Regions from separate parts of the Sphingomonas sp. FW306-1B-B10E genome, predicted to be linked through region 2. Evidence: predicted binding sites of a transcription regulator. Region 2 holds the regulator's gene; the other holds the start of a gene.
What was found. Region 2 encodes LexA, which represses DNA repair genes until DNA is damaged. Its sites were predicted from a motif close to GTTCCNCNCTTGTTCT; they were not measured.
Positions count from the first base shown of each region.

Region 1: a site for LexA is predicted at 2,393-2,408, ahead of AC3WJI_RS02750 (DNA recombination protein RmuC). Genes of this name have one in related genera too.

Region 1 is NZ_JBYSXG010000004.1:27,249-41,797, reverse strand. It holds gene fmt (methionyl-tRNA formyltransferase) at 1-754, opposite strand, end outside; gene recR (recombination mediator RecR) at 895-1,491, shown strand; gene def (peptide deformylase) at 1,748-2,275, shown strand; gene AC3WJI_RS02750 (DNA recombination protein RmuC) at 2,421-3,809, shown strand; gene AC3WJI_RS02745 (META domain-containing protein) at 3,885-4,586, opposite strand; gene AC3WJI_RS02740 (TrmH family RNA methyltransferase) at 4,668-5,468, opposite strand; gene AC3WJI_RS02735 (HPr family phosphocarrier protein) at 5,598-5,846, opposite strand; gene AC3WJI_RS02730 (PTS sugar transporter subunit IIA) at 5,867-6,274, opposite strand; gene rapZ (RNase adapter RapZ) at 6,276-7,214, opposite strand; gene AC3WJI_RS02720 (HPr kinase/phosphorylase) at 7,211-7,654, opposite strand; gene AC3WJI_RS02715 (sensor histidine kinase) at 7,654-9,228, opposite strand; gene AC3WJI_RS02710 (response regulator) at 9,197-9,904, opposite strand; gene AC3WJI_RS02705 (phosphoenolpyruvate carboxykinase) at 10,085-11,701, shown strand; gene AC3WJI_RS02700 (hypothetical protein) at 11,755-12,207, shown strand; gene AC3WJI_RS02695 (hypothetical protein) at 12,237-12,431, shown strand; gene AC3WJI_RS02690 (antibiotic biosynthesis monooxygenase family protein) at 12,458-12,775, opposite strand; gene AC3WJI_RS02685 (ribosomal maturation YjgA family protein) at 12,772-13,095, opposite strand; gene AC3WJI_RS02680 (DUF885 domain-containing protein) at 13,137-14,549, opposite strand, start outside.
Region 2 is NZ_JBYSXG010000008.1:138-14,686, forward strand. It holds gene AC3WJI_RS04700 (citrate synthase) at 44-1,327, opposite strand; gene gltX (glutamate--tRNA ligase) at 1,352-2,794, opposite strand; gene AC3WJI_RS04710 (ComEC/Rec2 family competence protein) at 2,874-5,063, shown strand; gene lexA (transcriptional repressor LexA) at 5,150-5,842, opposite strand; gene AC3WJI_RS04720 (molybdopterin molybdotransferase MoeA) at 5,900-7,084, opposite strand; gene AC3WJI_RS04725 (phosphatase PAP2 family protein) at 7,125-8,072, opposite strand; gene AC3WJI_RS04730 (PilZ domain-containing protein) at 8,207-9,172, opposite strand; gene moaC (cyclic pyranopterin monophosphate synthase MoaC) at 9,308-9,772, opposite strand; gene trpC (indole-3-glycerol phosphate synthase TrpC) at 9,931-10,701, opposite strand; gene trpD (anthranilate phosphoribosyltransferase) at 10,698-11,693, opposite strand; gene AC3WJI_RS04750 (hypothetical protein) at 12,219-12,521, shown strand; gene AC3WJI_RS04755 (anthranilate synthase component II) at 12,525-13,109, opposite strand; gene AC3WJI_RS04760 (hypothetical protein) at 13,220-13,633, shown strand; gene trpE (anthranilate synthase component I) at 13,791-14,549, opposite strand, start outside.

The sequences.
Region 1 (14,549 bases), on a different contig from region 2:
CATCCGTTTCCGCGACCACCTCGGCGGTGTGTATCCGAACGCGCTCGCCGGCGATCTCGAAGAACGCCCCGGGCACCGGGTTGAAGGCACGCACCTGGCGCTCGACCTCCACCGCGGGCCGCGAGAAATCGAGGCGCGCCTCGGCCTTGTCGATCTTCGCGGCATAAGTGACGCCATCCCCGGGTTGCGCCACCGCCGGATAAGCCTCGATGTCGCCGAGCACCTCGACCATCAGCCGCGCCCCCAGCGCGCTCAGCTCGGCCGTCAACTCGCCCGCGGTCTTGCCGGCCACCGGCGTCCGGCCTTCGAGCCGCACCGGGCCGGTGTCGAGCCCGGCCTCCATCTGCATGATTCCCACGCCGGTCTCGCTGTCACCGGCGAGGATCGCCCGCTGTATCGGCGCGGCGCCACGCCAGCGCGGCAACAGCGAGCCATGGACGTTGAGGCAGCCCAGACGCGGCGCATCGAGCACGGCCTGGGGCAGGATCAGGCCATAGGCCGCGACCACCGCGACATCGGCGTCGAGCGCGGCGAAGGCTTCGATCGCATCAGGTTCCTTGCGGAATGAAAGCGGCGTGCGCACGTCGATCCCCAGCGCTTCGGCGCGCGCGTGCACCGGCGAGGGCGCCGTCTTGCCGCGATTTCCGCGCCGCGGCGGCTGGCTATATGCCGCCACGACGTCGTGCCCCGCCTGCACCAGCGCGTCGAGCACCGGAACGGCGAATTCGGGCGTGCCCATGAAGATGATCCGCATGGCGCCGCTTTCGGTGGGAGCGGCGATAGGCGCAACAAAAATCCGTTCGCCCTGAGCTTGTCGAAGGGCCGCTCTGTCTTCTTGGTTTTGAGAAAGGACAGGGCTTCGACAAGCTCAGCCCGAACGGTTAGGGATGCGACATGGCCTCCCCCGAAATCGAAGCCCTGACCCAGGCGCTGTCGCGCCTCCCCGGGCTCGGCCCGCGCTCGGCCCGCCGCGCGGTGCTCCATCTGCTCAAGAAGCGCGAGACTGCGCTCGATCCTCTGCTGTCGGCGCTCACCGCAGTCAGTCGCCGTCTGTCGACCTGCGGCATCTGCGGCAATGTCGATACCACCGACCCCTGCGCGATCTGCGCCGATCCGCGCCGCGACGCGCGCTCGCTATGCGTCGTCGAGGAAGTCGCCGATCTCTGGGCGCTCGATCGCGCGCGGCTGTTCCCCGGCAAGTTCCATGTCCTGGGCGGCCGGCTCTCGGCGCTCGAAGGGGTTCGCCCCGAGGATTTGCGCATCGACAGCCTGGTCCGCCGCGTCGCCGCCGGCGGTGTCGACGAAGTCGTGTTGGCGATGAACGCCACGCTCGACGGCCAGACCACCGCGCATTACCTCGCCGAGCGCCTTGAAGCCTATCCGGTGCGGATCACCCAGCTCGCCCACGGCCTCCCCGTCGGCGGCGAGCTCGACTATCTCGACGAAGGCACCTTGGCCCAGGCCCTCCGCGCGCGCCGCCCCGTGGCTTGATCTTATTGGAGGTCGCGAAGAAGATTATTCGCGCAAAGGGCGCAGAGGGCGCAGAGACTGGTCCCGTTTTCGGCGCAGCCGCTCTTCCTCAATCGTGGAAGCTTCCTGCGCTTCGCGCTTGGCTGAGCACCTCTGCCTCCTCTGCGCCTCTGCGCCTCTGCGCCTCTGCGCGAACCACTTCTCTCTTCGCATTCGCGCAAAACCAAAATGACCTGAGCGGCTTGCGACCAAAGCAACGTCGGACTATTTTACCCTGATGGCCATTCTCCCCATCGTCGAAGTTCCGGATCCGCGCCTGCGCCTCATCTCCCAGCCCGTGGCGGAGGTGAATGACGAGCTGCGCGACCTGATCGCCGACATGTTCGATACGATGTACGATGCCCCCGGCATCGGCCTTGCGGCGATCCAGGTCGGCGTGCCCAAGCGCGTCATCGTCATGGACCTGCAGGAAGAGGAAGACGAAGAGGGCAAGCCGATCCGCGCGCCGCGCGTCTTCATCAATCCCGAGATCCTCGACCCCGCCGAAGAGCAGTCGGTCTATACCGAGGGCTGCCTGTCGATCCCCGAGCAATTCGCCGATGTCGAGCGTCCGGCGCGCTGTCGCGTCAAATGGCTCGACGCGCAGGGTATTGCGCATGATGAGGTCTTCGAAGGCCTGCTGGCGACGTGCATCCAGCACGAGATGGATCATCTCGAAGGGATCGTGTTCATCGACCATCTCTCGCGCCTCAAGCGCGACATGATCCTCAAGAAGCTCTCCAAGGCGCGCAAGGCCGCGGCCTGACCCAGCGCTCCTGCGAAAGCAGGAGCCCAGGGTAGCTAAGCCCGCTGTCATTCTGGACTCCTGCTTTCGCAGGAGCACTGTGAGTATAGGATTGCTCGACGAGCCGCCGCGCGCTAGGTTCGCCTTCTGTTCCAGGAGGTGAAGGTTGGACTCGCTCGCACTCATCGTCGTCGTCGCAGCGTTGGTCGTCGGGCTTGGCCTGGGCTGGTTCCTCGGCACGCGCGGCGTCGCGCAAGCGCGCGCCGAGCGCGACAAGCGCGAAGCCGATTTCAAGGCGGCAATCGCCGATCTCGCCGCGGCGGAAGAGCGCGCGGGCGAAGTCCCCGGCTTGCGCAGCGAAGTCTCGCACCTGCGGGACGAGCGTGATCTCGCCCGCCTCGAACTCGTCGAGCTCAAGGCCAAGGCCGGCGCATTCGAGGAGCGGCTCGCCGAATTCAAGGGCGCACGTGACGTCATGGCGGGCCAGTTCCGCGAGCTTGCCGCCAACATGCTCGGCGAGACGCAAAAGGCCTTCCTCGAGCGCGCCGAGGCCCGCTTCAAACAGTCCGAGGAAGTCGCTGGGCAGAACCTCCGCTCGATGCTCCAGCCGGTCAGCGACCGGCTTCAGCGCTATGAGGAAGGCGTCGCCAAGGTCGAGGCCGAGCGCCGCGACGCGTTCGGCGAATTGAAGGGCCAGATCGAGCAGATGCGGATCGGCCAGGAGAAGGTCAGCGCCGAGGCTGCCAAGCTGGTCAATTCGCTGCGCAACGCGCCCAAGTCGCGCGGGCGCTGGGGCGAGCAGCAATTGAAGAACGTACTCGAGACCTGCGGACTGTCCGAGCACACCGATTTCGAGACCGAGGTCAACGCCGCGGGCGAAGAGGGCGGTCGGCTGCGTCCCGACGCGATCGTCCGCGTGCCCGGCGGCCGCGCGCTGGTGATCGACGCGAAGGTGTCGCTCAACGCCTATCAGGACGCGTTCGGGGCGGTCGACGAAATCGAGCGCTTCGCCGGATTGAAGGCCCACGCCGATTCGATGCGCGCGCATATCAACGGGCTCGGCAACAAAGCCTATTGGAGCCAGTTCGAGGACGCTCCCGATTATGTGATCATGTTCGTCCCCGGCGAGCATTTCCTCTCCGCCGCGCTCGAACATGACCCGACGCTATGGGACTTCGCCTTCGACAAGCGCGTGCTGCTGTCGACCCCGACCAATTTGATCGCGATCGCGCGTACCGTCGCCGCGGTGTGGCGTCAGGAGAAGCTCGCCAAGGAAGCACGGCAGATCGGCGAGCTCGGCAAGGAGCTGCACGACCGGCTCGCCAAGGCGCTAGGCGACCTCCGCGTGGTCGGCAGCGGGCTCAACACGGCGGTCAAGAATTTCAATACCTTCGCGAGCAGTCTCGAAAACCGGGCGCTGGTAAGCGCGCGCAAGCTCAAGGACCTCAACATCGAGACCGGCGCGCGCGAGATCGAAAGCATCCCGCCGGTCGAACTCCTCGCCAGCCATGCTCATGAGCCGAATGCGGAGCCCGAGGCGGAGGCGGCCGAATAGCGACTCCGCGCACGCGCCAGGGCTTCGGGCCACTGACCGACGCCCTGGATGGGTGGAGGGATCAGGGCCGGTAGCTCAGCGCCGAGGGGCGGGCGCCAGTACCAGCCGGCTCCCGCCGCTGCCCGTCAGGACGAGCTTGCCGCCGCGGTTGCGGCTGACGCTGAGCGGTTTGCCGAGGACGCGCAGGATATTGGTCTCCTGCGCGTTCTGTGCCCGCTGCACGCATGCCATTCTCGTCGAGGCGAGACGGCCGGCAGTCAGCCGCCCGCGTTCGAAGCGGAAGCTGCCGTTGAAGTTGTTGCAGCTAGCATTACCGCTGATCCGGTCGCCGTTGAACGTCACGCGCGGCGTGGTGCGCGGTGCCACGCGGCGGCCGTCGATCGACTCGATCCGCCAATTGCCTTCGAGCAGCGAGGCCTGGGCGGGGGCGTCCGAAAGCACGGCACCGCCGCAACCGCGCAGCGTGCGTTTGCCCAGGGTCACCGTGACCGTGTCATGGAAGGTGCGATCGCGCATCCCGTCGCTGCATTCCAAATGCGTGATGTCGACGGTCATCCCGCGTGCCTCGTAGCGCTCGCCGTTGAAGCCGATGATAGGCCGCGGCTTGGCGACGCGGACGATGCGTCCGCCTGCCGGCTCGTAGCGGATTGTCCCGCCGTCGATCGTCAGCGACCAGAACGGCTCGGTGCCGCTGGCACGATAGGGCTCGGCGTTCGACTGGGCGAACGCGGGCAGGGCGGTCAGCAGCAGCAATCCGGTAGCGGCAAGTTTGATCACGGCTTGTCTCCTTTGTCGCGACGCCGTGCCCCGGCGCGGCTGAACAGCGCATGGCCGTAATGATCGGGTCGCGTTCAGGATCTAACCGCGCGTCCTGCTCAGGACTTCATACGCCATCACTGCCGTTGCAACCGCCGCATTGAGGCTGTCGGCCTTGCCCAGCATCGGGATCTTGACGAGCAGGTCGCACTCAGTGGCCATGAAGTCGGGCATGCCCTGTGCCTCGTTGCCGGTGAGCAAGAAGGTGGGCGCGGTGTAAGCCGGTGCCTTATAGTCATGTTCGGTGTCGAGGCTGAGCCCGACCAACTGCCCCGGTCCGGCCCGCAGCCATGCGACGAACTCGCCCCAGCCCGCCTTGGCGACCGGCACGGTGAATAGCGCCCCCATGCTCGCGCGAACCGCCTCGACCGAGAAGGGGTCCACGCATTCGTCGAGCAGGATCAGCCCGCCCGCACCGACCGCGTCGCCGGTGCGCAGGATGGTGCCGAGATTGCCGGGATCGCGCAGACGCTCGGCGACCAGCCAGATTGGCGAGGAGCCGCGGTCGAGATCGGCGAGACCGAGCGCGAATTCGGGATAGACGCCGACGACGGCGCCGGGATTGTCCTTGCCCGACAGCTTGGAGAGGATGTCGGCGTTGGTTTCGATCGCCTCGCCGCCCGCACCCTCGGTCGCCGCGACCAGGGCCTGGACCAGCGGGTGTGCAGCCATGTCGCGTGCGAAGAAGAGGAACTGGGGCAGCCGCCCAGCTTCGCGCGCCTCGGTGAGGATGCGGAGCCCCTCGGCGAGAAACAGCCCTTCCTCGCGGCGGTGTCGCTTCTCGCGCAGCAGGCGGACGCGCTTGATCAGCGGGTTGGAGAAAGCAGTGATTTCGCGCGGCATCAGTTCCCCTTCCGCTTGCGGGAGGGGTTAGGGGAGGGGCTGAGCAGGAAGATATTTCGGGCCACGGACGCCACATGCCCTCCCCCCCCCCCCCCCCGACCCCTCCCGCAAGCGGGAGGGGAGAAGAGATCATTCCTCGCCGAACCGCGCCTCGACGAGTTCGGCCAGTGCCTGCACTGCCTCGGGTGCGCCGTCGCCTTCGGCGCTGATCGTGATCGTGTCGCCCTTGGCCGCGCCCAGCATCATCAGGTCGAGGATCGACGTGCCCGATGCGCTCGATCCATCCTTCTCGACGGTGAGTTCGACCGGCTGGCTGGATGCCAGCGTGACGAAGGCCATGCTGGCGCGGGCATGCAGGCCGCGGCGGTTCTCGATCATCACGTTACGCGTCGTACGACTCACGCGGCGGCCTCTCCCAGAACCTCGGATGCGACGGTGATGTATTTGCGCCCGGCGTCGCGGGCGGCGGCGACCGCTTCGGTCACCTTCATCGCCTTGCGCGCGCTGCCCAGCCGGATCAGCATCGGCAGGTTGATGCCGGCGATGACTTCGATCCGCCCCGCCTCCATCAGCGAGATGGCGAGGTTCGAGGGCGTGCCGCCGAACAGGTCGCTGAGCACGATCACCCCGCGGCCTTCATCGACGCGCGCGATCGCCGCGGCGATGTCCGCGCGGCGGGCTTCCATATCGTCGTCGGGGCCGATCGAGATCGGTTCGATCCGTTCCTGCTTGCCGACTACATGTTCCATCGCGACCACGAACTCCTCGGCGAGTCGTCCGTGCGTCACGAGCACCAAACCAATCATCTCAAACTCCGCCCCCTGATATGGTCACCGGGGCCCCCTCCAGCGAGTCCTGCGGCGCGGTCTGCAAATCGCGGTGCGTCACCGTGGGCGAAAATCCCTCTTCGCGCAACCGCCGCGCCATCCGCTCGGCGACGTGCACCGAGCGATGACGCCCCCCCGTACACCCGAATGCGGCGGTAACATACGCCTTTCCTTCGGCCTGGTAGCGGGGCAACAGCAGGAGCAGCAGCGCCTCGATCTGCGCCATCGCCGGTCCGTAAGCGGGATCGGCGGCGACATAGGCCGAGACATCGTCGTCCTGCCCCGTTCCGGGACGCAGCGCAGGGACCCAGTGCGGATTGCGCAGGAAGCGCATGTCGAACACCAAGTCGGCGTCACGCGGCAGTCCGCGGGCAAAGCCGAACGAAGCGATCGTCACGACTGTCCGCCCAAGCCCGTCGACCGCGAACGTTGCCCTGATCTGCTGCTGAAGCTCGTTCGACGACAGCGTCGTGGTGTCGATGAGCCGGCTCGACCAGCGCCGCAGCGGCATCAGCAATTCACGCTCGCGGGCGATACCGTCACTCGCCGGACGGTCCTGCGCCAGCGGGTGGCGCCGCCGGGTCTCCGAATAGCGGCGCTCCAGCTCCACGCCGGAGCATTCGAGGAACAGGGTGCCGACCTGATGACCTTCCTGCTCGCTCAATCTCTTGACGCGCTGGACGATGTTCTCGGCGTCGAACCCGCGGGTCTGGGTGCCGATCCCCAGCGCGAGCGGGCGATCGTCGTCGCCGTCCGCGCCTTCGCCCGGAGGCGTGTCGAGCAGGCGGTGGAGCAGGAGGAGGGGGAGATTGTCGACGGTCTCCCAGCCGAGATCCTCGAGCGTGCGCAGCGCGGTCGACTTGCCCGCCCCCGACATGCCGGTGACGAGCAGGATCTGCTTGGGCCGCCGCTGGCTCACCGCGCGCTCTGCTTGAGCGCCAGCTCGACCTTGATCGGCGCCGATGGCTCGAGCGCGGCCAGGGCGAGCACCGGCACGTCCACCCCGGCGATGCGGCGCGACCGGGGATCCTCGGGAAAGCGGGGCGGGGCGTCGAGAATGACGATCAGCAGGTCCACCGGAACGCGCTCCACGCTGGGCAACTCGACAATGCCCAGCCCGCGTACTTCGATCCGTCCCGCAAGATGCGCCGGCGCGCAGGCGATGAGCCCGCCATCCTGGCGCTGGCAGATCACTTGGCCGTCGGAGACCAGGGCCGCGCCGCGGTCGATCAGGCGTAGCGCAAGGTCGGACTTGCCCTCGCCCGAACGCCCTTCGATCAGCACCGCGCGACCGCCGATCGCGACGCACGCGCCGTGCACCGTCTCCGAGGAGACTTCGGGAAGCCGGATCTCGGGCATCAGCCGCGCTCCGCCAGCGGCAGCCGTACGACGAAGCGCGCGCCGCGCAATCGATCCTCGCGTGTTTCCACTGAAATGCTCCCCTGATGGCCTTCGACGATGGTGCGTGCGATGGCAAGCCCTAGCCCCGAATGCTGACCAAAGGCTTCACTCTCGGGACGCACCGAGTGAAATCGCCGGAAAATCGCCTCGCGCGCCGCTTCGGGAACGCCCGGGCCCTCATCCTCGACGCGGACGACCAGCATGTCGCGCTCGCGCGCGGCCGAGATCGTGACCAGCCCTCCCTTGGGGGAGAAGGACACGGCGTTCTCTATGAGGTTCTCGAAGACACGCTCCAGCCGCGCGCCCTCGCCGAGCACGGTGAGCGAGGCGCCGGGGCGGCGATCGAACAGGACGCGGATGTCGGAGGGGAGGCCGCGCGTAGTGCGCTGGTCGAGCAACGCAGCGATCATCGCGCCGATGTCGATCGCTTCGAACGTCGCGCGGCTGAGCTGGGCGTCGAGCCGCGAGGCGTCCGAAATGTCGGTGATCAGCCGATCGAGGCGATGGACATCGTCGCGGACGATCGCGAGCAATTGCTCCTGCAGCGCCGGATCCTTGACCTTGGTCAGGCCTTCGACCGCGGAGCGCAGCGAGGCGAGCGGGTTCTTGAGCTCGTGGGTGACATCGGCGGCGAAGCTCTCGGTGGCATCGATCCGTGCGCGTAGCGCCTGGCTCATGTCCGAGATCGCGCGCGCGAGCATGCCGATCTCGTCGCTGCGCTCGGGCAGCCGCGGCACCACCACTTCGCGCGCGCGCCCAAGCCGGACACGTACTGCCGCGCGGGCGAGGCGCCGCAGCGGCCGGACGATCGTTCGCGCGAGGAACAAGGAGAGCAGGATCGACAGCAAGGCGACGATCGCCAGCACCACGCTCAGTCGGAAGCGCTCAAGCCGCACCGTCTGGGTGATGTCGCGCGCGTTGATCGTCGTCATCACCACGCCGAGCTGGGTTATCGGTGCCGCCGCGGTGATCACCGGGGTGCGATCGGGTGCGCGCCAGACGGTCGCCGGGGTGCCCAAGGTTTCGCGGGCGATGCGGACATCGGGCCAGTCGAGCCCGCGGTCGCGCCTGCGCTCGCGGTACAGCGGCGCGCGGTCGGCGCCCGCGACGGTGTCGATCAGCGCGTCGAGGAAGCGCGCCGTGGTCTGGTTGGGCGGGTCCTTGTCGGGATCGCGCAGCACGAGATTCCGCAGCCCGAGATCGTGGCTGTCGGTGATCAGCCTGCCGCCCTCGTCGAACAAACGGATGCGGGTGCCGGTGTCGCGGGCGAGGCTGAGCACGAGCAGGTCGCGGCGGGCAGGGGTCGCCGAGGCGAGCGCCTGTGCGATCAGCCGGACCTCGCCGCGCGCTTCGGCCACCCGGCTGTCGACGATGCGGCTGCGATAGCTGTCGAGGTAGAAAAAACCGCTGCCGAGCAAGGCGAGCGCGAAGATGTTGACCGCGAGAATCCTCGGAGTGAGGCTCACGCGGTTCGACCATTTAAGCGCGAGGTCGCGCTCGTTATTCGTCCGAGAAGCGATAACCGGCGCCATAGAGCGTCTCGATAGCATCGAACTCGGGATCGACCTGCCGGAATTTGCGCCGCACGCGCTTGATGTGGCTGTCTATCGTGCGGTCGTCGACATAGATGTCGTCCTGATAGGCGGCGTCCATCAGCTGGTTGCGCGTCTTTACGATCCCCGGGCGCTGCGCCAGCGTCTCGAGGATCAGGAATTCGGTGACGGTCAGTGTGACGTTGGTGCCGCCCCAGGTGACGCGGTGGCGCGCCGGATCCATTACCAGCCGCCCGCGCTCCAGGCTTTCGGCCGCCTCCTGCGTCCCGCCCTCGGCGCTCGGCTGGCTAGGCTCGGTACGGCGCAGGATCGCGCGGATGCGGGCGATCAGCAGCCGTTGGCTGAACGGCTTGGCGATGTAATCGTCGGCGCCCATTGCGAGCCCCAGCGCCTCGTCGAGCTCGTCGTCCTTGCTGGTCAGGAAAATCACCGGGATCGCGCTCTTCTCGCGAAGCCGGCGCAGCAGCTCGAGCCCGTCCATCTTGGGCATCTTGATGTCGAGCACCGCGAGATCGGGCGGATTCTCGATCAGCGCCTTTAACGCGCTCTCGCCGTCCGAATAGACGCGGGTGAGGAATCCCTCGGTCTGGAGCGCGATCGAGACCGATGTCAGGATGTTGCGGTCGTCATCGACCAGCGCGATCGTCGCGGTCATGCCGGGCAGCGTGCGTGGCTTTGGAGCATCAGGGCAGGGGTTAAAGCAAAGTCGCGGCCGGCTCAATCGGTTGACAACGCTTACCTGGATTGACGCTCCGAGGATGTGCCGCCTAAGCGCCATGTCATTGATAACGCGGCCTCGCCTTCGGGAAGAGGCTTAGCGACCTTGGAGGTATGGATGTCGACCACGCGCATTTCGCGGCATGGTCTCGGTGCGCAGGGCATCGAGACTGGGGCGGAGCTATTCTGGAATTTGGAGACCGCGCCGCTCGTCGAGCACGCGCTTCGCCGCGGCGAGGGCAAGCTCGCCAAGGATGGACCGCTCGTCGTCACGACCGGCAAGCACACTGGCCGCTCGGCCAATGACAAGTTCATCGTCCGAGACGCCGAGACCGAGACGAGCGTCTGGTGGGGCAAGGCCAACAAGGCGATGATGCCCGAGCACTTCGCCGCGCTCAAGGCCGACTTCCTCGCCGAGATCGCACAGCGCGAGACGCTGTTCGTGCAGGATCTGTACGGCGGCTCGCAGCCCGAGCACCGAGTCAACGTCCGCGTGATCAATGAGCTGGCCTGGCACAGCCTGTTCATCCGCACGATGCTGGTCCGGCCCGAGGCGAGCGAACTCGAAAGCTTCGTTCCCGAATATACGATCGTCGACCTGCCGAGCTTCCGCGCCGATCCGGCGCGCCACGGCACGCGCAGCGAGACGGTGATCGCGGTCAGCCTCAGCGAGAAACTGATCCTGATCGGCGGCACCGCCTATGCCGGCGAGATGAAGAAGAGCGTCTTCGGGCTGCTCAACTATCTGCTGCCGCCCAAGGGCGTGATGCCGATGCACTGCTCGGCCAATATCGGTCCCGACGGCGACACCGCCGTGTTCTTCGGGCTGTCGGGGACTGGCAAGACCACGCTATCAGCCGATGCCAGCCGTACGCTGATCGGCGATGACGAGCACGGCTGGTCCGACACCGCCGTCTTCAACTTCGAAGGCGGCTGCTATGCCAAGATGATCCGGCTTTCGGCGGAGGCCGAGCCCGAAATCTTCGCGACGACCAAGCGCTTCGGCACGGTGCTCGAGAATGTCGCGATGGACGGCGAAAGCCGCGAACTCGATCTCGACGATGCCAGCCTCGCCGAGAACAGCCGTGGCGCCTATCCGATCGACTTCATCCCCAATGCCTCGGCGAACAATCTCGGGCCGGTGCCGAAGAACATCATTTTCCTCACCGCGGACGCTTTCGGGATCATGCCGCCGATCGCCAGGCTCAGCCCCGAACAGGCGATGTACCATTTCCTCTCAGGCTACACCGCCAAGGTGGCGGGCACCGAGATCGGCATCACAGCGCCCGAGGCTACCTTCTCGACTTGCTTCGGCGCCGCCTTCATGCCGCGGCACCCGTCGGAATATGGCAATCTGCTCAAGGAGCGAATCGCCAGAGGCGGGGTCGATTGCTGGCTGGTCAATACAGGTTGGGCAGGGGGCATGGCGACCGATCCGGGCATCCAGCGCATGCCGATCAAGCTGACCCGCGCCTTGCTTGGCGCGGCGCTCGACGGCAGCCTGAGGAACGCTGAGTTCCGCGTGGATCCGAATTTCGGGTTCAAGGTGCCGGTGCAGGTCGCTGGGGTCGACCCGGCGGTGCTCGATCCGCGCGCGAACTGGGTAGACAAGGCGCGATACGATGCCACCGCCGCGAAGCTGGTCGACCTGTTCAACGCGAACTTCACGCAATTCGTCGATCATGTCGACGAAGGCGTGCGGCAATCGGCGCCGCGTATCTCGCAACCGGCCTGACCTCGTCGTACTCCTGCTTGCGCAGGAGCACGAAGGCTGGTTCAAGCCGATGCATGACCGACCTTCCGCCCCGCTTGTTCGATTCCGACGCCGAGATCGTCCGTCTCGGCGAAGGGCTGCTAGCGTGCAGCCTGCAGAAGGAAGACTGGACTCACGAGGCGCATCTTGCCGCGTGCTTGTATCTGCTCGCTGAGCGAACCGATGTGGACGTCGACGCTGAGATCGGTGGACTGATCTCACGCTTCAACGAGAGCGTAGGCGGCGTGAACGATGATAAGGGCGGCTATCACGACACGATCACGCAGGTTTACGTCGCTGGGGTTCGTCTGTTCTTGCGCTCCCATCAGGCGGGCAGCCTTGCGGAGCGCGTTAATGCGCTGCTGAGCTCGCCGATGGGCCGGCGCGACTGGCCGTTGGGCTTCTACAGCCGCGAATTGCTGTTCTCGGTGAATGCGCGACGTGGTTTCGTGCCGCCCGACCGCGCGCCGCTTCCATCCCGTCTATAAGGGATTGGTAACTGCGTAGGGATCCCCCAGTGAAGTTCATCACCTTGAAGGCAATCAACGGCGAGCCGATCCTCGTCAACATTACCGCGGTCCGGACCGTCTCCTCGATCGACCTCGCCGGGGTCGAAATGGGCGTGATCGGCTTCGACAAGGCGCACGAAGTCGTCGTGAGCTCGACCGTGGCCGAGATCACCGACGCGGTCACCGCGGCTGCGCAGGGCTGAGCGTTCCGCTCTGAAAGGTTCGGGACTTAGACCAGCCCTTCGCCGGCTACGATGTCGTGATGCTCGACGTGGACCGGCCGTTCGAGCAGATATGTGTCGTCCTCGGGGTAATAACGCGCGATCGTGATGTCCGCGCCGGCGAAGCCGCGGATCGCATCGAGGCTCTCCCACCAGCTCAAGGTCGTGACTTCGGTGGTGCCGTCGCCGAGGTCGCGGAACAACATCTGGAAGCCGCGATTGCCTGGCGTCGATGTATAATCAGCGCCGCCGGTGCCGGCGATATAGTCGCGATAGGCGTCGCGTTGATGCGTGCGGATCACGCCGCGCCAGCGTCGCAGGATCATTTCCGTCCCTCCACTGCAAAGGGGACCGCCGCGCCCGCTGCACAAGCGAGGAAGTCCTTCCACTCGAACCCGCTGCCCAGCACGATGCGCGCGATCGCGCTTTCACGCCATCCCAGCAGATCGAGTATGCCGATTGCCTGGCCGAACTCGATCGCCGACGCGACACCGAACGCGATGGCCGTCGCCTGCCAGGGCGACAACGGCAGCACCGCGCGCAGGCTGCAATAGACCAATATCACCGCGAATACGTCGCCCAGATACGGCCGGACGAAACGATCGCGGACATAGAGGGCGATGAGGATCTCGATGCCGAGCAGCACCGCCGCCGCCCCGGCGTGACGCGGCGACCAGGTCAAGCGGCTCAGCCTTTTTGTCCCGCCACATAGCGATCGACGACGTGGCCAAGGACGGTCATCGGCACGTTGCCGCCGAGCACCACGGCATCGTTGAACGCCTTGAAGTCGTAGCGTGTGCCCAGCGCCGCCTTGGCGCGGTCGCGCAGCCGGTTGATCTCGCTATGGCCCACCTTATAGCCACAGGCCTGACCCGGCCACGAGCAATAGCGGTCGACCTCGCCGGTGACCTCGTCGACCGACGAGCCGTTGGCATGCACGAACCACTCGATTGCCTGCTGGCGCGTCCAGCGCTTGGCGTGGAGCCCGGTGTCGACCACCAGTCGGCAGGCGCGGAAACCGAGCGACTGAAGATAGCCGAGCTTCTCGGCCGGATTGTCGGCATAGACGCCGAGTTCGTCGGCGAGCTGCTCGGCATAGAGCGCCCAGCCTTCCGAATAGGCGTTGAACTGGAGCAGGCTGCGGATCAGCGGCAGCTTGAACGTGTATTCACCCTGCCAGACATGGCCGGGGATTGCTTCGTGATAAGCGAGATCGGGCAGGCTGAAGCGGGTGTGCAGGCCGGTCGAGCGCAAATTGATCCAGAACTTGCCCGGGATCGTCCCGTCGATCGAGCCGGGGCCGCCATAGGCGCCGGGCGCGCCCGGCTCCTCTTCGGGCGGTAGGCGCCGCACTTCGACATTACCCTTTACCAAGGTGTTGAACGCCTGCGGCATGCGGCTGCGGATGTCGCTGATTCGCGCGTTGAGGAACTTCATGATCTCGGCACGTCCGGGATCGCCCTCCGCGAAGGTGAAGCGCGGATCCTTGGCGAGTGCCTCCATCCGTGCGCCGACGCTGCCCTGGCTATAGCCCTCCTTCTTGAGGATCGTATCCATCTCGGCCTGGATCGCCGCGAGCTGGTCGAGCCCCATCTGATGGACTTCCTGCGGGCTCATTTTCGTCGTCGTGCCGGCGCGCAGGGCCCAGGCGTAATAGGCCTCGCCGTCCTTGAACTTCCAGACGCCGGCATCTGACGTCGCGCGCTTGCGCTGGCGTTCGAGCTCGGCGATCTGACGGTCGAGCGCAGGCACGATCTTGTCGTTGGCGAGCATCCAGGCGCGATTGCCGAAATCGCCTTCCATCCCGGCGCTGCGGTTGGCGAGCGAGGTCACCAGCCCCCAGCCGGCAGTGTTGCCGCTGCGCGCGAGCCGGATCTGCTTGAGCGCCTTGTCGAGCAGGAAATCGGGCGCAACCACGCCCTGGCCGCCGGCGATCTTGAGCCGTTCGGTCTCGCCGTCGAGCTGATCGGCATAGGCTTCGACCCGATCGAGATAGGCCTCGGCATCCTCAGGCGTGTTCACCTGGTGATCGGTGTCGAGCATCCGCGGCACGTCGAGATAGGCGCCGACATTCTGGATGACGACATAAGGCGTGTTGCG
Region 2 (14,549 bases):
TGGAGGCGTAACGACCTGGGCGATCGAAGGCTGCGTCAGCGCGTCAGCGTTTGTCGATGGGGACGTATTCGCGCTGGGTCGGGCCGGTGTAGAGCTGGCGCGGGCGGCCGATCTTCTGCTCGGGGTCCGAGATCATCTCGTTCCACTGCGCAACCCAGCCGACAGTGCGGGCGAGCGCGAACAATGCCGTGAACATCGTCGTCGGGAAGCCGATCGCCGAAAGGATCACGCCCGAATAGAAATCGACGTTGGGGAACAGCTTCTTCTCGACGAAATAATCGTCCTTGAGCGCCATTTCCTCGAGCTGGAGCGCGACTTCGAACACCGGATCCGTGACGTTCAGTTCCTTGAACACTTCGCGAACGGTCTTCTGCATCACGGTCGCGCGCGGATCGTAGTTCTTGTAGACGCGGTGACCGAAGCCCATCAGGCGGAACGGATCGTTCTTGTCCTTGGCGCGCGCGATGAACTCGGGAATGCGCTCGGGACGGCCGATCTCGTGGAGCATGTTGAGCGCCGCCTCGTTGGCGCCGCCATGCGCCGGGCCCCACAGGCAGGCAATGCCCGCCGCGATGCAGGCGAACGGATTGGCGCCCGACGAGCCGGCGAGACGCACGGTCGAGGTCGAGGCGTTCTGCTCATGATCGGCGTGGAGAATGAAGATGCGGTCGAGCGCCTTCTCGACCACCGGGTTCACTTCATACTTCTCTGCGGGCACGCCGAAGGTCATGCGCAGGAAGTTGCCGGTATAGCTGAGGTCGTTGTCCGGATAGAGGAACGGCTGGCCGACGCTGTACTTGTACGCCATCGCCGCGATCGTCGGCATCTTGGCGATCAGCCGGTGCGACGCGATCATGCGCTGCTTTGGATCGGTGATGTCGGTCGAATCGTGGTAGAAGGCCGAAAGCGCGCCGGCGACGCCGCACATCACCGCCATCGGATGCGCATCGCGACGGAAGCCGCGATAGAAGGTTGCCAGCTGCTCGTGGAGCATCGTGTGGCGCGTGATCGTGGTGTTGAACTTCGCCAGCTCTTCCGCGCCCGGCAGCTCGCCGTTGAGCAGCAGATAGGCGACTTCCATGAAGCTCGACTGCTCGGCGAGCTGGCCGATCGGATAGCCGCGGTGAAGCAAAACGCCTTCGTCGCCGTCGATATAGGTCAGGCCCGATTCGCACGAAGCGGTCGACGTGAAGCCGGGATCGTAGGTGAACTTGCCGGTCTGGGCATAAAGCTTGCGGATGTCGACGACGTCGGGGCCGACGCTGCCCGTGAGGATCGGGTATTCGACTTCCTTACCCGGAACCTGAAGCTTCGCGGTGTCGCTCATACACGTCGTCCTTGTCTGGCCCGATCAGGCGGGCTTGGTCATTTGATCGGCGATGCGGGCCAGGCTCTCTTCCCGTCCCAGCAATGCCAGAACGTCGAAGATGCCCGGAGAGGTCTTCCGCCCAACGAGTGCCGCGCGCAAAGGCTGCGCGACGGCGCCGAGCTTGACCCCCGCATCGTCGGCGACGGTGCGTACCGCCGCTTCGAGCGTCTCCGTATCCCAGCTTCCGGCCGCGTCAAGCGCGACATGAATCCGAAACAGGAGCGCAGGCGCATCGCCCGCGAGCAAAGCGCTGGCGCCCTCGTCGAGTTCCAGCGGGCGCGTCCTGAAAAGGAACATCGCGCCTTCAGCGATCTCGTTCAAATTCGCGGCGCGCGGCTTGAGCGACGGCATCGCCGCCTGAAGCAGGGTCGATTGCGCCTCGGAGATTTCCAGCGGCAGCCGCTGGGCGACGAGCGCGGCGAGGCGTCCGTCATCGGCCTGACGGATATAATGGCCGTTGAGGTTTTCGAGCTTCTTGAGGTCGAAGCGCGACGGGCTGCGGCCGACGCCGGCCAGATCGAACCACTCGACTGCCTGTTCCCGGCTGATGATCTCGTCGTCGCCATGCCCCCAGCCGAGGCGCAACAGGTAGTTCGACACCGCCTCCGGCAGCAGCCCGAGCGCATCGCGATATTCGTCGACCGCGACCGCGTTCTTGCGCTTCGACATCTTGGTGCCGTCGGGATTGAAGATCAGCGGGATGTGCGCATAGGTCGGGTCGTCCCAGCCCCCCTCTATCGCGTTCATCGCTCGGTAGATCGGCAGCTGGCGGAAGGCGTTGTTGAGGTGATCGTCGCCGCGAATGACGTGGGTGACGCCCATGTCGTGATCGTCGACCACCACTGCGAGCATATAGGTCGGCGTGCCGTCCGAGCGGAGCAGGACCATGTCGTCGAGCTCGCTGTTGTTGACGGTGACCGCGCCCTGGACCTGGTCCTCGATCGTGACACTGCCCTCGCGCGGCGCCTTGAGGCGCAGGACGAAGGGCGCGCCTTCTGGGGCCTCGCTCGCGTCGCGGTCGCGCCAGCGGCCGTCATAGCGCAGCGGCTGCTTGTTGGCGCGCTGCTCGGCGCGCATCGCCTCGAGCTCCTCGGCGGTCGCGAAACACTTATAGGCGTGGCCGTTGGCGAGCATCTGGTGCGCGACCTCGGCGTGGCGCGCTGCGCGGGCGAACTGGTAGACTTCCTCGCCGTCCCATTCGAGATCGAGCCAGCGCATCCCGTCGAGGATCGCGGCGATCGCCGGCTCGGTCGAGCGCGCGCGATCGGTATCCTCGATGCGCAGCAGGAACTTGCCGCCGTGGTGGCGGGCGAACAGCAGGTTGAACAAGGCGGTGCGCGCACCGCCGATATGGAGGTACCCGGTAGGCGAGGGCGCGAAGCGCGTGACGACGGGCTTGCCGCCGGTATCAGATGTTGCGCTCAACCGCGCGTGCTCCCAGACTGTGAAATCGATGGCCAGCTCAGCCGCCGAGGCCCCTAGCACGGGGTTGCCCGCCCTTCAAATGGGGGCGCGGACGGCGCTTCGCCATGGCAATCGCCGTATCGAGGAATGGCTCGAGGCCGAGCGCGAGCAATTGGTGCTGTGGCTGCCGGTGATGCTCGGGGCCGGGATCACCGCGTGGTTCGTGCTGCCCGATGCCACGCGCTGGATCGGGTTCATCCTCGGCGGGCTCGCGCTGGCGCTGGTGGCGATCGCGCTGCCGGGTGGGGGCAGGGCGCCGCGGGTGGTGGCGATCGCCGGCGTGGTATTGGCCGCGGGGTGCGTGCTGATCTGGTGGCGGAGCGAACGCGTCGCCGCGCCGGTGCTCGCGCGTCCGGCGGTAGTGATCGTCACCGGCCGCGTCGAGCGGGTAGAGCAGCTTCCGGCGCGCGAGATGGTGCGCATCACCTTGGCGCCGCTCGGGCATGCCGACCTGCCGCCGCGGCTGCGCGTCAACCTCGCCGAGGCCGATTCGGTGGCGGGGATCGCGCGCGGTGCGGTGATCCGGCTGCGCGCGCGGCTGATGCCGCCGCCGAGCGCCGCGGTGCCCGGCGCCTATGATTTCGCCCGCGTCGCCTGGTTCGCCGGGCTCGGCGCGACGGGCAAGGGCTTCGCGCCCGTCGAGGTGGTCGCCCCCGCCGCCGCGCCGGGCGCCGATCTGCGGACGCGGCTCTCCGCGCATATCCAGTCGCGGATCGCGGGGAGCGGCGGCGGGATCGCCAGCGCGCTCGCCACCGGCGACCAAGGCGCGATCGCCGAGGCGGATTCGGACGCGATGCGGCGCTCGGGGCTCGCGCATCTGCTGTCGGTGAGCGGGCTCCACGTCACTGCCGTGACCGCGGCGGCGATGCTGCTGGTGCTGCGGCTGCTCTCGCTTAGCCCGACACTTGCCTTGCGCTGGCGGCTGCCGCTCGTCGCAGCGGGGGCGGGCGCGCTGGCGGCGATCGGCTATACCTGGCTGACCGGCGCCGAAGTGCCGACGATCCGCTCGTGCGCGGCGGCGTTGCTCGTCCTGCTTGCGCTCAGCCTCGGGCGCGAGGCGATCACCTTGCGGCTGGTCGCGGCGGGCGCGTTCGTCGTGTTGCTGCTCTGGCCCGAGGCGCTGGCCGGGCCGAGCTTCCAGCTGAGCTTCGCCGCGGTGACCGCGATCGTCGCGCTTCATGAGAGTCCGCGCGTCCGCGGCTGGTTCAAGCCGCGCGAAGAAGGGCGCGGCCGGCGCCTGCTGCGCAGCCTCGCCTCGCTGCTGCTCACCGGCGTCGCGGTCGAGCTCGCGCTGATGCCGATCGGGCTGTTCCACTTCCACAAGGCCGGGATCTACGGCGCGCTCGCCAATATCGTCGCGATCCCGCTGACCACCTTCGTGATCATGCCGCTCGAGGCGCTGGCGCTGGCGCTCGACCTTGGCGGGATCGGCGGGCCGGTCTGGTGGCTGACTGCGCGGGCGCTCGACCTGCTGCTCTGGCTCGCGCACACCACTGCCTCGGCGCCGGGGGCAGTCGCGGCGCTGCCGGCGATGCCGGCCGGGGCCTATGCGCTGATCGTCGCGGGCGGGCTGTGGGTTGCCTTGTGGCGCACGCGGGTGCGCTGGGCGGGCACGATACCGTTCGCAATCGGGCTGGGCTGGGCGCTGCTCACCCCGCCGCCCGACCTGCTGGTCACGGGCGACGGCCGCCACCTCGCAATCCGCATGGCCAATGGCGAGATGGCGCTGCTGCGCGACCGCGCCGGCGATTATACCCGCGCGATGCTCGGCGAGAATAGCGGCGCCGAGGATGGGCAACTCGCGTTGCTCTCCGAGGTGTCGGGGGCGCGGTGCAGTCCCGATCTTTGCCTGGTCGAAGTGACGGCGGGCGCGCGGCGCTGGCGGGTGCTCGCGACGCGCAGCGGCTATATGGTATCGTGGCGAGAGATGGTTGCTGCGTGCGCCGCCGCCGACGTGGTGGTCAGCGAACGCCGCCTGCCGCCGGACTGCCACCCGCACTGGCTGCGGCTGGACCGCGACACGCTGGCGCACACGGGGGGCGTGGCAATCAATTTCGCCGATGCCCGGGTACGGACCGTTCGGGGCGGCGGATCGCATCCCTGGCTCGCCCCGCTGACCGTGCAGCCGCCGTACCAGGGCGCTACGCCAGCGAAGGCGAGGTGGCGCAACTCCCGTCAGATGAGGACCTTCGCTCGCGAACGGACCCCATCCCGACCCAGCGTCAGGTAAAAACTGCCCAGCGCTGTTCAGGCCGTGCCGGGGGCCTGGCTGACCTGATGCTCCTCAGGGAGAGGGGGCTCAGACGCGCCCGCTCCTCAATACCGTCGCAGCAGTCCCGCCAGCCGGCCCTGTACGCGCACCTGATCGGGGCGGTAGCGCTGGGCGCTATAGTCGCGGTTCGCCGGGTCGAGGCGGACCATTGCGCCTTCCTTGCGGAAATATTTGAGCGTCGCCTCGCTATCGTCGATCAGTGCGACGATGATCTCGCCGTCGCGCGCAGTCTCGGTGCGGCGGATCAGCGCATAGTCGCCGTCGAGAATGCCTGCCTCGACCATCGAATCGCCGGCCACTTCGAGCGCATAATGTTCGCCCGAGCCGAGCAGCGCCGCGGGGACGGGAAGCATCGAAGCACCTTCGAGCGCCTCGATCGGGGTGCCCGCGGCGATGCGGCCGTGGAGCGGGATCTCGATCACGTCGTTGGCCGGTGTTGGTGGCGTGGCCTTTGCGGGTGCCGAAGTTGTCAAAGTTGCGGGCTGCGCGCCGTCGCCCTTGGCCGGCTTCTTGACGTCGCCGCGCTCGGGCATACGGAGCACTTCGAGCGCGCGCGCACGATTGGGCAGGCGCCGGATGAACTCGCGTTCCTCGAGCGCGCTGATCAGCCGGTGCACGCCCGACTTGGACTTGAGGTCGAGCGCTTCCTTCATTTCCTCGAACGAAGGCGAAACGCCGGTCTCGGCCAAGCGATCGGCAATGAAGCAGATGAGCTCGTGCTGCTTGCGGGTGAGCATCCCAATCCTCCTGTCCAGAACAGACACGGAACGTTTATGCAATGTTCCTGGCGCTTGTCAAGCGAGGTCGAGGATTTCCACCGAGTCGCCGGTTTGCGCCGTCGGCGCATGGGGTTCGCGGATGACGAGACAAGTCGCGCGGGCGAGCGCCTGGAGCATCGCACTGTCCTGCAATGTCGAGGCGAAGACCCGGTCGCCGCGCATCTCGGCGCGGAGATAATCGGTGCGCTCGCCATTGGCCGGTAGCGGCTCGCCGAGCGTTGCGGTGCGCGTTCGCGGCAGCGGATCGGCGGCGCCGGCGAGGTGCGCGACGAGCGGGCGGACGAAGAGCAATGCCGTGACGAACGCCGAGACCGGGTTGCCCGGCAGGCCGAGCACGATCAAGTCCCCGCGCTTGCCTGCCATCATCGGCTTGCCCGGGCGCAGCGCGATTCGCCAGAAGTCGATCGCCGCACCCGCGGCGACCAGCGCCGGGCGGACGAGATCGTGATCGCCGACCGACGCGCCGCCGCTGGTGACCAGCAGGTCGGCATCGACGGCGCGAAAGGCGCGCTCGAGCACATCCTGGCGATCGGGCAGGATGCCGAGGTCGATCAATTCGACGGGCAGATCGGCGAGCTGCGCGGCGAGCATCAGCCGGTTGGTTTCGGGAAGCTGGGACTCACCGATGGGGCTGCCCGGCGCGACCAGCTCGTCACCGGTCGCGGCGATCGCGACGCGGATCTTGCGACGCACCGCGAGCTGGCCGTGCCCCGCGGTGCCGGCCAATGCCAGGCGCGCGGGGGTGAGGCGTTGGCCGGCACGGACGAGCAGGTCGCCCTCGGAGAAATCGAGGCCGCGGCGGCGGACGTTGCGCCCTTGCGATGGCGGGCCTTCGCCGGCGAGGCGGAGGGTGTCGCCTTCGCGCTCCGCTTCTTCCTGGACCAGCACGGTGTCGCTACCCGGCGGCAGCGGCGCACCGGTGAAGATCCGCACCGCCTCGCCCGAGCCCAGGGTGCCGGCGAAGCCGCGGCCGGCGGCGCTCTCGCCGATCACGCGCCACGGGCCCGGCAGGTCGGCGAAGCGGAGCGCATAGCCGTCCATCGCGGAAAGGTCGGTGCTGGGCTGGGTCCGCAAGGCGCGCAGATCGGCTGCTGCCCAACGCCCGCCGGTGGCCGCAAGCGGGACGTGCTCGGTCGGTAGCGGCAACGCCAGCGCGAACAGCCGCGACCAGACCTGGTCGAGAGGGAGGAGCGGGGACATCGCGTCAGCCATGGCCGCGAAGGCGGGCGCGACGCAAGCGCTAGGTTCGTGCGACCTGCGTACCTGCGGACGCGCCTGCCAGCCCCATTTCAGGCACCCCATCTTGTGCGATGATGCGCCGGAACCGCGGCATTGCCGAAGCACGGCGGTCACCGAAGAGCTGATGCGCCATGGCAATCCCGCCGAGAGCGACGATCGATCCGCCGAGCAGGTCGACCATATAGTGGCCACCGACTGGAACTGCCGCTAGCCACATGAGCCCATTGATCGCGACCAGCGGGATCCGCAACCAGCCGGCTTCGCGCCAGGCGGCCCAGACATAGAGGATCGCCATCGTGCCATGAAAGCTCGGGAAGGTAACGATCCCTTCCAGTTCGAGAAGGTTGATTGGTCCTGGCGCGCCGCTGCGCAGGTTTGCGATGGCCCGGCCATAGCTTTCCGCATTTGCAGGAAATGCGCTGCCTGTTGGCCAATAATGCGCGAAGGCGGCGCGGGCGGGGAAGAAATGGAAGATCACCACGGTTACTGCGAGCGCGAGCCCATAAGCAGTAAGAAACAGATAGATACGTTCCGGACGGTCGCTCCTGCTCAGCAGGAACAGAATCAGCAACGGCATCCACGCGAAACTCGAATAAGCCATCTCCAGGACGTGCAATATCGCCGGCCAGGCTTCCGCCGCGGCCCGGGCCGCTGGCCAGCGGAAGCCCAACGCGTCGTCCGCACGGTCGAGCAATGCGTCGGAAAAGCCGGAGGAGTGCCGCATCGACACATAGGTCAGTACCGCTCCCAAAGTGCCGGAAATCACGAGGATCACGGCACCTTCCAGGAAGCGCACCAATCCAGCCTGCGTCGAGAAGGTGTGGGGAGGCCGGAGGAGACAGACGAGCGCGCCGGTCGCCATTGCGACTGCCCACAGGATCGAGTCGGCGGCGAGCGACAGGCTGGAGAGGCCGCAGAGCAGGATCGCCAGCAAGGCGGCGACGCCCAAGGCACACCAAAGAATGTTGCGATTTGCGCTGTGCATGACGATCCCCCGGCCTGCGAGGTAGCGCCCTACGTATTAATACTGGGTTCCCGGAGGTGCCCGCGCCGCTGTGTCGACGCTCCGATCCCTAGCCAGGCTCAGCGCGGCGTCTGTCCGCTCGATACGAGGCTCAGCTCGCGCGGGCGCAGCGGCAGGCGGAATTCGCAGAGGATGCGGTTGTGCCGCGATTCGATGACGTTGGCCGGTCCGCCGCCGATTTCGGGAAGAGACACCCAGAGCTGGGCGCCGGGCGCGAACATCGCACGGGTCTCGAGCTCGACGAGGTGCGCCGTCAGGCCGCGGACGCGGGCATTCCACCAGCGCACGCCTTCGCGGACGCTGGCGGGCGCGTCGAGGCGGATCGCGTGCTTGTCGGGGATCAGGCCGTCGCCCTCGGGATTGAGCGGCGTGGGCGCGACGGCGGGAGCCGCGCTGGCCTGCGCGCGCTGGACGTGGCGTAGCCACGGCATCAGCGTCTGCCAGCCTAGCTCTTCGTTGAAGGCGATGCCGGCATGGCCGTCCTGCGTCCAGCGGACTACGCCGTCGAGCGGGCGGAGCGTATCGAAGGTCAGCTGCACGGCGTCGCCGATCGCCAGATCGAGCTTGGTCTCGATGCCGACGCCGCCCTGCGAGATGTTGCGGGTGCGTGCGTGCTCGACCTTGCTTCCTGCGCGGATCGAGACGAGCTGGTTCACCTCGACGCGCGGCATGCTGCGGCGCTCGGCGGGGAGGTTCGCCAGCGTCCGCGCCAGCGTGGCGATGATGTCGATCGGCTCGTCGAAGAGGAAGCCGATCTCGCCCTCGGCGCGCCAGTCGATCGTGCCCGGGATCGCCTGGCCGCTGATCATTTCGAGACACAGAGGCTCAGCCTCGGCGAGCGCTGCGTCGATCTGGAGCGTGGCGCCTGCCGACGATAGCCGCTGAAGCGAGCAGGGGAGGCGCACCTCGTCGCCAACGAGGAAGGCCGTATCGAACGCGGCCTGCGCGTCGGGCTGCTGGCGGACCGCCTGGGGACGTTCGGCCGACAGCGAGAAAATCGTGGCCGACCTGAGTGCTTGAATCATCCTGCTTTTCCAACGCGGCCCCGGGGCGAGCAATGCTTAAGCGGCCTGAAAGCCAGGTTAATCAAAGCGGTTGTAGAATCCCTAATTCGCGGGACAGCTTGAGCGGGACGCCGCGAAGGCTTGGCCAAGGGCGCGTCAGGCGGACCAGTCGCCGGACTTGCCGCCCTTCTTCGACACGAGGCGGATTCCGGCGATTACCATTGCCTTGTCGAGCGCCTTGGCCATGTCGTAGACCGTCAGCAGTGCGACGCTCGCGGCGGTGAGCGCCTCCATCTCGACTCCGGTCTTGCCTTCGGTTGCCGCAGTGGCGGTCACGGTGACGCCGGTCTCATCGAGCGCGAGATCGACGGCCACGCGGGTGAGGGGCAGCGGATGGCACAATGGTATCAACTCGGCGGTCCGCTTGGCCGCCATGATTCCCGCGATCCGTGCGGTGGCGAGGACGTCGCCCTTCCTGCTGCTGCCGTCGCGGATCGCCGCAGCGGCTTCGCGCGACATCGTGATGCGGCCCGTGGCGACTGCCTCGCGCGCGGTGACGGGCTTGCCGGCGACATCGACCATGCGCGCGGCGCCGGTTTCATCGAGGTGGGTGAGAGTCATGCGCTCCTTCTCCCCTTGTGGGAGAAGGAAGGGGCCCGCTCGCGAAGCGAGTGGGAAGGATCAGGGGGCGTGAGTCTCACTCCCCCTCACCCTTCCGCCGACTAAGTCGGCTCCCTCCCTCTCCCACAAGGGGAGAGGGATAGGGGACGCCAGCCCGCTCACCCGACCAGCGCCCGCGTCGCGGCTTCGACATCGTCCTGCCGCATCAGCGATTCGCCGATCAGGAAGCAGCGGATGGCGTGCTCGGCCATCGCGTCGAGATCGGCGCGGCTAGTGAGGCCGGATTCGGCCACGAACGTGCAATCTTTCGGCGCGTGCCGGACAAGCTCGTAGGTTTTCTGAAGATCGACTTCGAACGTCTTCAAGTTGCGATTGTTGACGCCGATCAACCGCGACTTGAGCCGGAGCGCGCGTTCGAGTTCGTCGGCATCGTGGACCTCGACCAAAACGTCCATGCCCTGCTCGATCGCGGCGGCCTCGATCTCGGCCATCGCCGTGTCGTCGAGCGCGGCGACGATGATCAGGATCGCGTCGGCGCCGATCGACCGCGATTCCGCGACCTGCCAGGGATCGACCATGAAATCCTTGCGGATCACCGGAAGGTCGCACGCGGCGCGCGCGGCGATCAGATAGTCCTCATGCCCCTGGAAATATTCCTGATCGGTGAGCACCGACAGGCAGGCTGCGCCACCCGCCTGATAGGCCCGGGCATGCGCGGGTGGATCAAAATCTTCTCGAATCAAACCCTTGGATGGGCTTGCTTTCTTGATCTCTGCAATCAATCCGTAGCCGCCCTGGGCAACCTTCGCCACGATCGCCGCCTCGAACCCGCGCGGCGGCGAGGGCGCGGCGCGGTCGATCGGCGCGGCGCGGCGCGCCGCGACCTCACGGCGCTTGGTGGCGAGAATGGTGTCGAGGATCGTGCTCATGCGAAGGCGATCCAGCAGTCGAGCAGGGCATTGGCAAGCCCGGCATCGATCACCTCGGCGGCTTCCTCGACGCCGTCGACGAGGCTGTCGGCGCGCCCGGCGACCATCAAAGCGGCGGCGGCATTGAGCAAGACGGCGTCGCGATACGCGCCGGTCTCCCCGAGCAGCAGGCGGCGCAAGGCGAGCGCATTGTGTTCGGGATCGCCGCCGCGGATCGCCGCAAGCGGGTGGTGGGGCAGCCCGGCATCCTCGGGCGTGATCCGCGTCGGCAGGCGCGCGCTGCCGACATTGACGAGGATACTCGCGCCTTCGGTGGAGAGCTCGTCGAGGCTCTCCTCGCCCGACACGACCGCCGCCGCCTCCGCCCCGAGCTGGAGCAACGCCTCGGCGTAGATCGGTGCGTAATCGGGCCGGGCGATGCCGATCAGCTGGCGCGTGACGTGCGCGGGATTGGCGAGCGGACCCATCAGGTTGAAGATCGTCCGCCGGCCGATGCGGCGGCGCAACGGGCCGATCCGGGCCATTGCCGGGTGGTGATGCTGTGCGAAGAGAAAGGCAATGCCGAGCTCGTGCAGGCTCTCCTCGGCGCGTGCGGCGGCGCGATCCAGGTTGAGGCCCAAAGCCTCGAGCGTGTCGGCGGCGCCGGCCTTGGACGATGCGGCGCGGTTGCCGTGCTTGGCGACGGGGACGCCGCACGCCGCGACGACGAGGCTGACCGCAGTCGAGACGTTGAGCGTGTGATGGCCATCGCCGCCCGTCCCGCAGACGTCGATCGCGCCCGGCGGCGCGCTGATCGGGATGAGCCGGTTGCGCATCGCGCGCGCGGCCTCGGCGATTTCGATGCTGGTCTCGCCGCGAATGCTGAGGGCAACCAGGAATGCTTCGATCTCGGCCTCGGGCACGCTGCCGTCCAGGATGTCCGCAAAAGCCTGCGCCGCGCTCTCGCGGGCGAGCGGCGATGAAGGATCGGGGAGGAGTGTCGACACGGTCACGCCGCCTCTATTCCGGCGCGGCGGGGCTGAGTCGAGCAAATCCTGCTGACGCGGAGGCAAGCAGCACTGTGCAGTTTCGCGACCACGCCCGGGACTGTGGCGCATGACGAAGTTGACACGATCGCGAGTTTTGCTTGGAAAGCGCCATGTTTGCGCCTGGAACGCGGCACTAACGCCACCGCGACGCGACACTGGCGCGCCCTCTGCGCGTCACTTGCGCTACGCCCACGCGCCACGCGCGCTACGCCCAAACTACGGTGAGGCAACGCCAAGGCGACAGTGTTGCGCCGCCCGCGCGACGCGGGCGTTTTCGCGACGAAACCATGGAGGTTTGCGAGATTGAGATCTGACCGGTGCATGTCCCACCGGAAGCAGAGCAAATCCAACTTCTCAAGCGCGTCAACTTGCAGCCGGGCCCTCTCGCCCCTCCCAACGAATAGCATTGGCGGCCCCTTGTTATCGTGGATACATGCTATCCTCGCATCGTGTGAGATCGCGCTGGGCGACGAAATGAAGGAGAAGAAAATGCGCAGTCTCTTGGCGATCGGCGTCGTGGCGAGCCTGGCAGCCTGCGCGCACAAGCCGCCCGCGATGACCGACATGCGCGTGACCTATGCCTGCGATCGCGCGCCGGGAATCATCGTGGCCTATGCGGGCGAGACCGCGCGGATCCTGACGCCCGCGAGCGACCAGGAAGTGCTATTGCAGCGCAAGCCGACGAAATCGGGCTTCTGGTATGAGAGTCCGACCCACAGCATCCGCGGCAAGGGCAAGCGGATCACCTATGCCGTCGGGCGGATGGTGCCGATGACCTGCACCGGGTCCTGAGCCTCAAGCCAGCGCCTTTGCTTCGATGCCGGCAAGGCGCAGGAAATTGGCGAGCATCGCATGGCCGTGCTCGGTCGCGATGCTCTCGGGGTGGAACTGGACGCCGTGGATCGGCAGCGCGCGGTGGCGGAAGCCCATTACCGAGGCATCGTCGGCGGTGGCGTTGACCACGAGATCGTCGGGAATGTCGGTGACGATCAGCGAATGATAGCGAGTCGCGGTGAAGGGCGAGGGGAGGCCGGCGAACAGTCCCGTGCCGTCATGCTCGACCGGGCAGGTCTTGCCGTGCATCAGCCCGCCGCGCACCACCTGGCCGCCGAAATGCTGGCCGATCGCCTGGTGGCCGAGGCAGACGCCGAGCAGGGGCTTCCGCAGTTCGGCGCAGGCGGCGACTAGGTCCAGGCTGATGCCGGCTTCGTTGGGTGTGCACGGGCCTGGCGAGATCAGGAAGGCCTGGGCGTTGCTGGCGATCGCGTCGCGCGCAGTGAGCGCGTCGTTGCGGACGACCTGCACTTCGGCGCCCAACTCCATCAGATAATGGACGAGGTTCCAGGTGAAGCTGTCGTAATTGTCGAGGACGAGGATCATGCAGGTCCGGTTAAGGCGTTTCGCGCGATCGGACAATTGCCTTGGCGCGGCCATGATGGGGCGGCAACGCGGGGCACACAGAGGCGTTGTACGCGATCTAAGGAGTTTCCATGCTTACCACCTTGTTCCTGGCCGCCCTGTTGACCGCGCCGGCCGCGCCGCAGGATGCCGGCGCCCAGAACGGCCCGCCCAAGCGCGTGCGCTCGATCCTGCTCTATGGCGAAGAGAAATGCCCGAAGGCGGCGAGCCCCGACGAAGTGGTGGTGTGCGCCAATGCCGGCGAATCGCCGTATCGAATCCCCAAGCGCTTCCGCAACCAGCCCGACGAAGGCGCCGCCGCCCAGGCCTGGACCAATCGCGTCGAGACGGTCGAGAAGTTCAACCGCGCCGGCCTGCCCAACAGCTGCTCGCCCGTGGGGACAGGCGGACAGACCGGCTGCACCCGCGCGGCGATCCAGCAATGGTATCAGGAGCGGCTCGACGCCAAGGCCAAGGCCGCGCGAGTGACGGGGCCGGGGGATTGATTGGTATTTCCTTCTCCCCTTGTGGGAGAAGGAAGGGGGCCCGCTCGATGAAATCGAGTGGGAAGGATGAGGGGCGACGTCGCCTGCTACGACTCCCCTCACCCTTCCGCCGATTTCATCGGCTCCCTCCCTCTCCCACAAGGGGAGAGGGAAGTTGTTACTGCCCGAAGCCTGCTTCGCTGGCCCTCGCCACGGCTTCGCGTGCGGCGGCGAACAGCGCGCCGGCTTTGGCCTCGCATTCGCGCTGTTCATATTCCGGGTTCGAGTCGGCGACGATGCCGGCGCCGGCCTGGACGTGCATCACCCCGTCCTTGACCAGGGCAGTGCGCAGCACGATGCAGCTGTCCATCGATCCGTCGGGGGAGAAATAGCCGACGCCGCCCGCATACGGCCCGCGCGTCTCTGGCTCGAGTTCGGCGATGATCTGGCAGGCGCGGACCTTGGGCGCGCCGCTCACCGTGCCTGCAGGGAAGCCCGCGAACAGCGCGTCGAGCGCGTCGCTGCCGGGACGCAGGCGGCCCACGACATTCGAGACGATGTGCATGACGTGGCTGTAGAATTCGACGGTATAGCTGTCGGTGACCTTGACGCTGCCCGCCTCGGCCGCGCGGCCGACATCGTTGCGGCCGAGATCGAGCAGCATCAGATGCTCGGCGCGCTCCTTGGGGTCGGCGAGCAGGCTGGTGCGGTTGGCCTCGTCCTCCGCCGCGGTCTTGCCGCGGGGGCGGGTGCCGGCGATCGGGCGGATCGTGATCTCGCCGTCGCGCGCGCGCACGAGGATTTCGGGGCTCGATCCGGTGAGCGTGAAGCCGGGCAAATCGAGATGGTAGAGGAAGGGCGAGGGGTTCACGCGGCGGAGTGCGCGATAGAGCTCGAACGGCGGCAGTGCGAAAGGCGTGGTAAAGCGCTGGGCGAG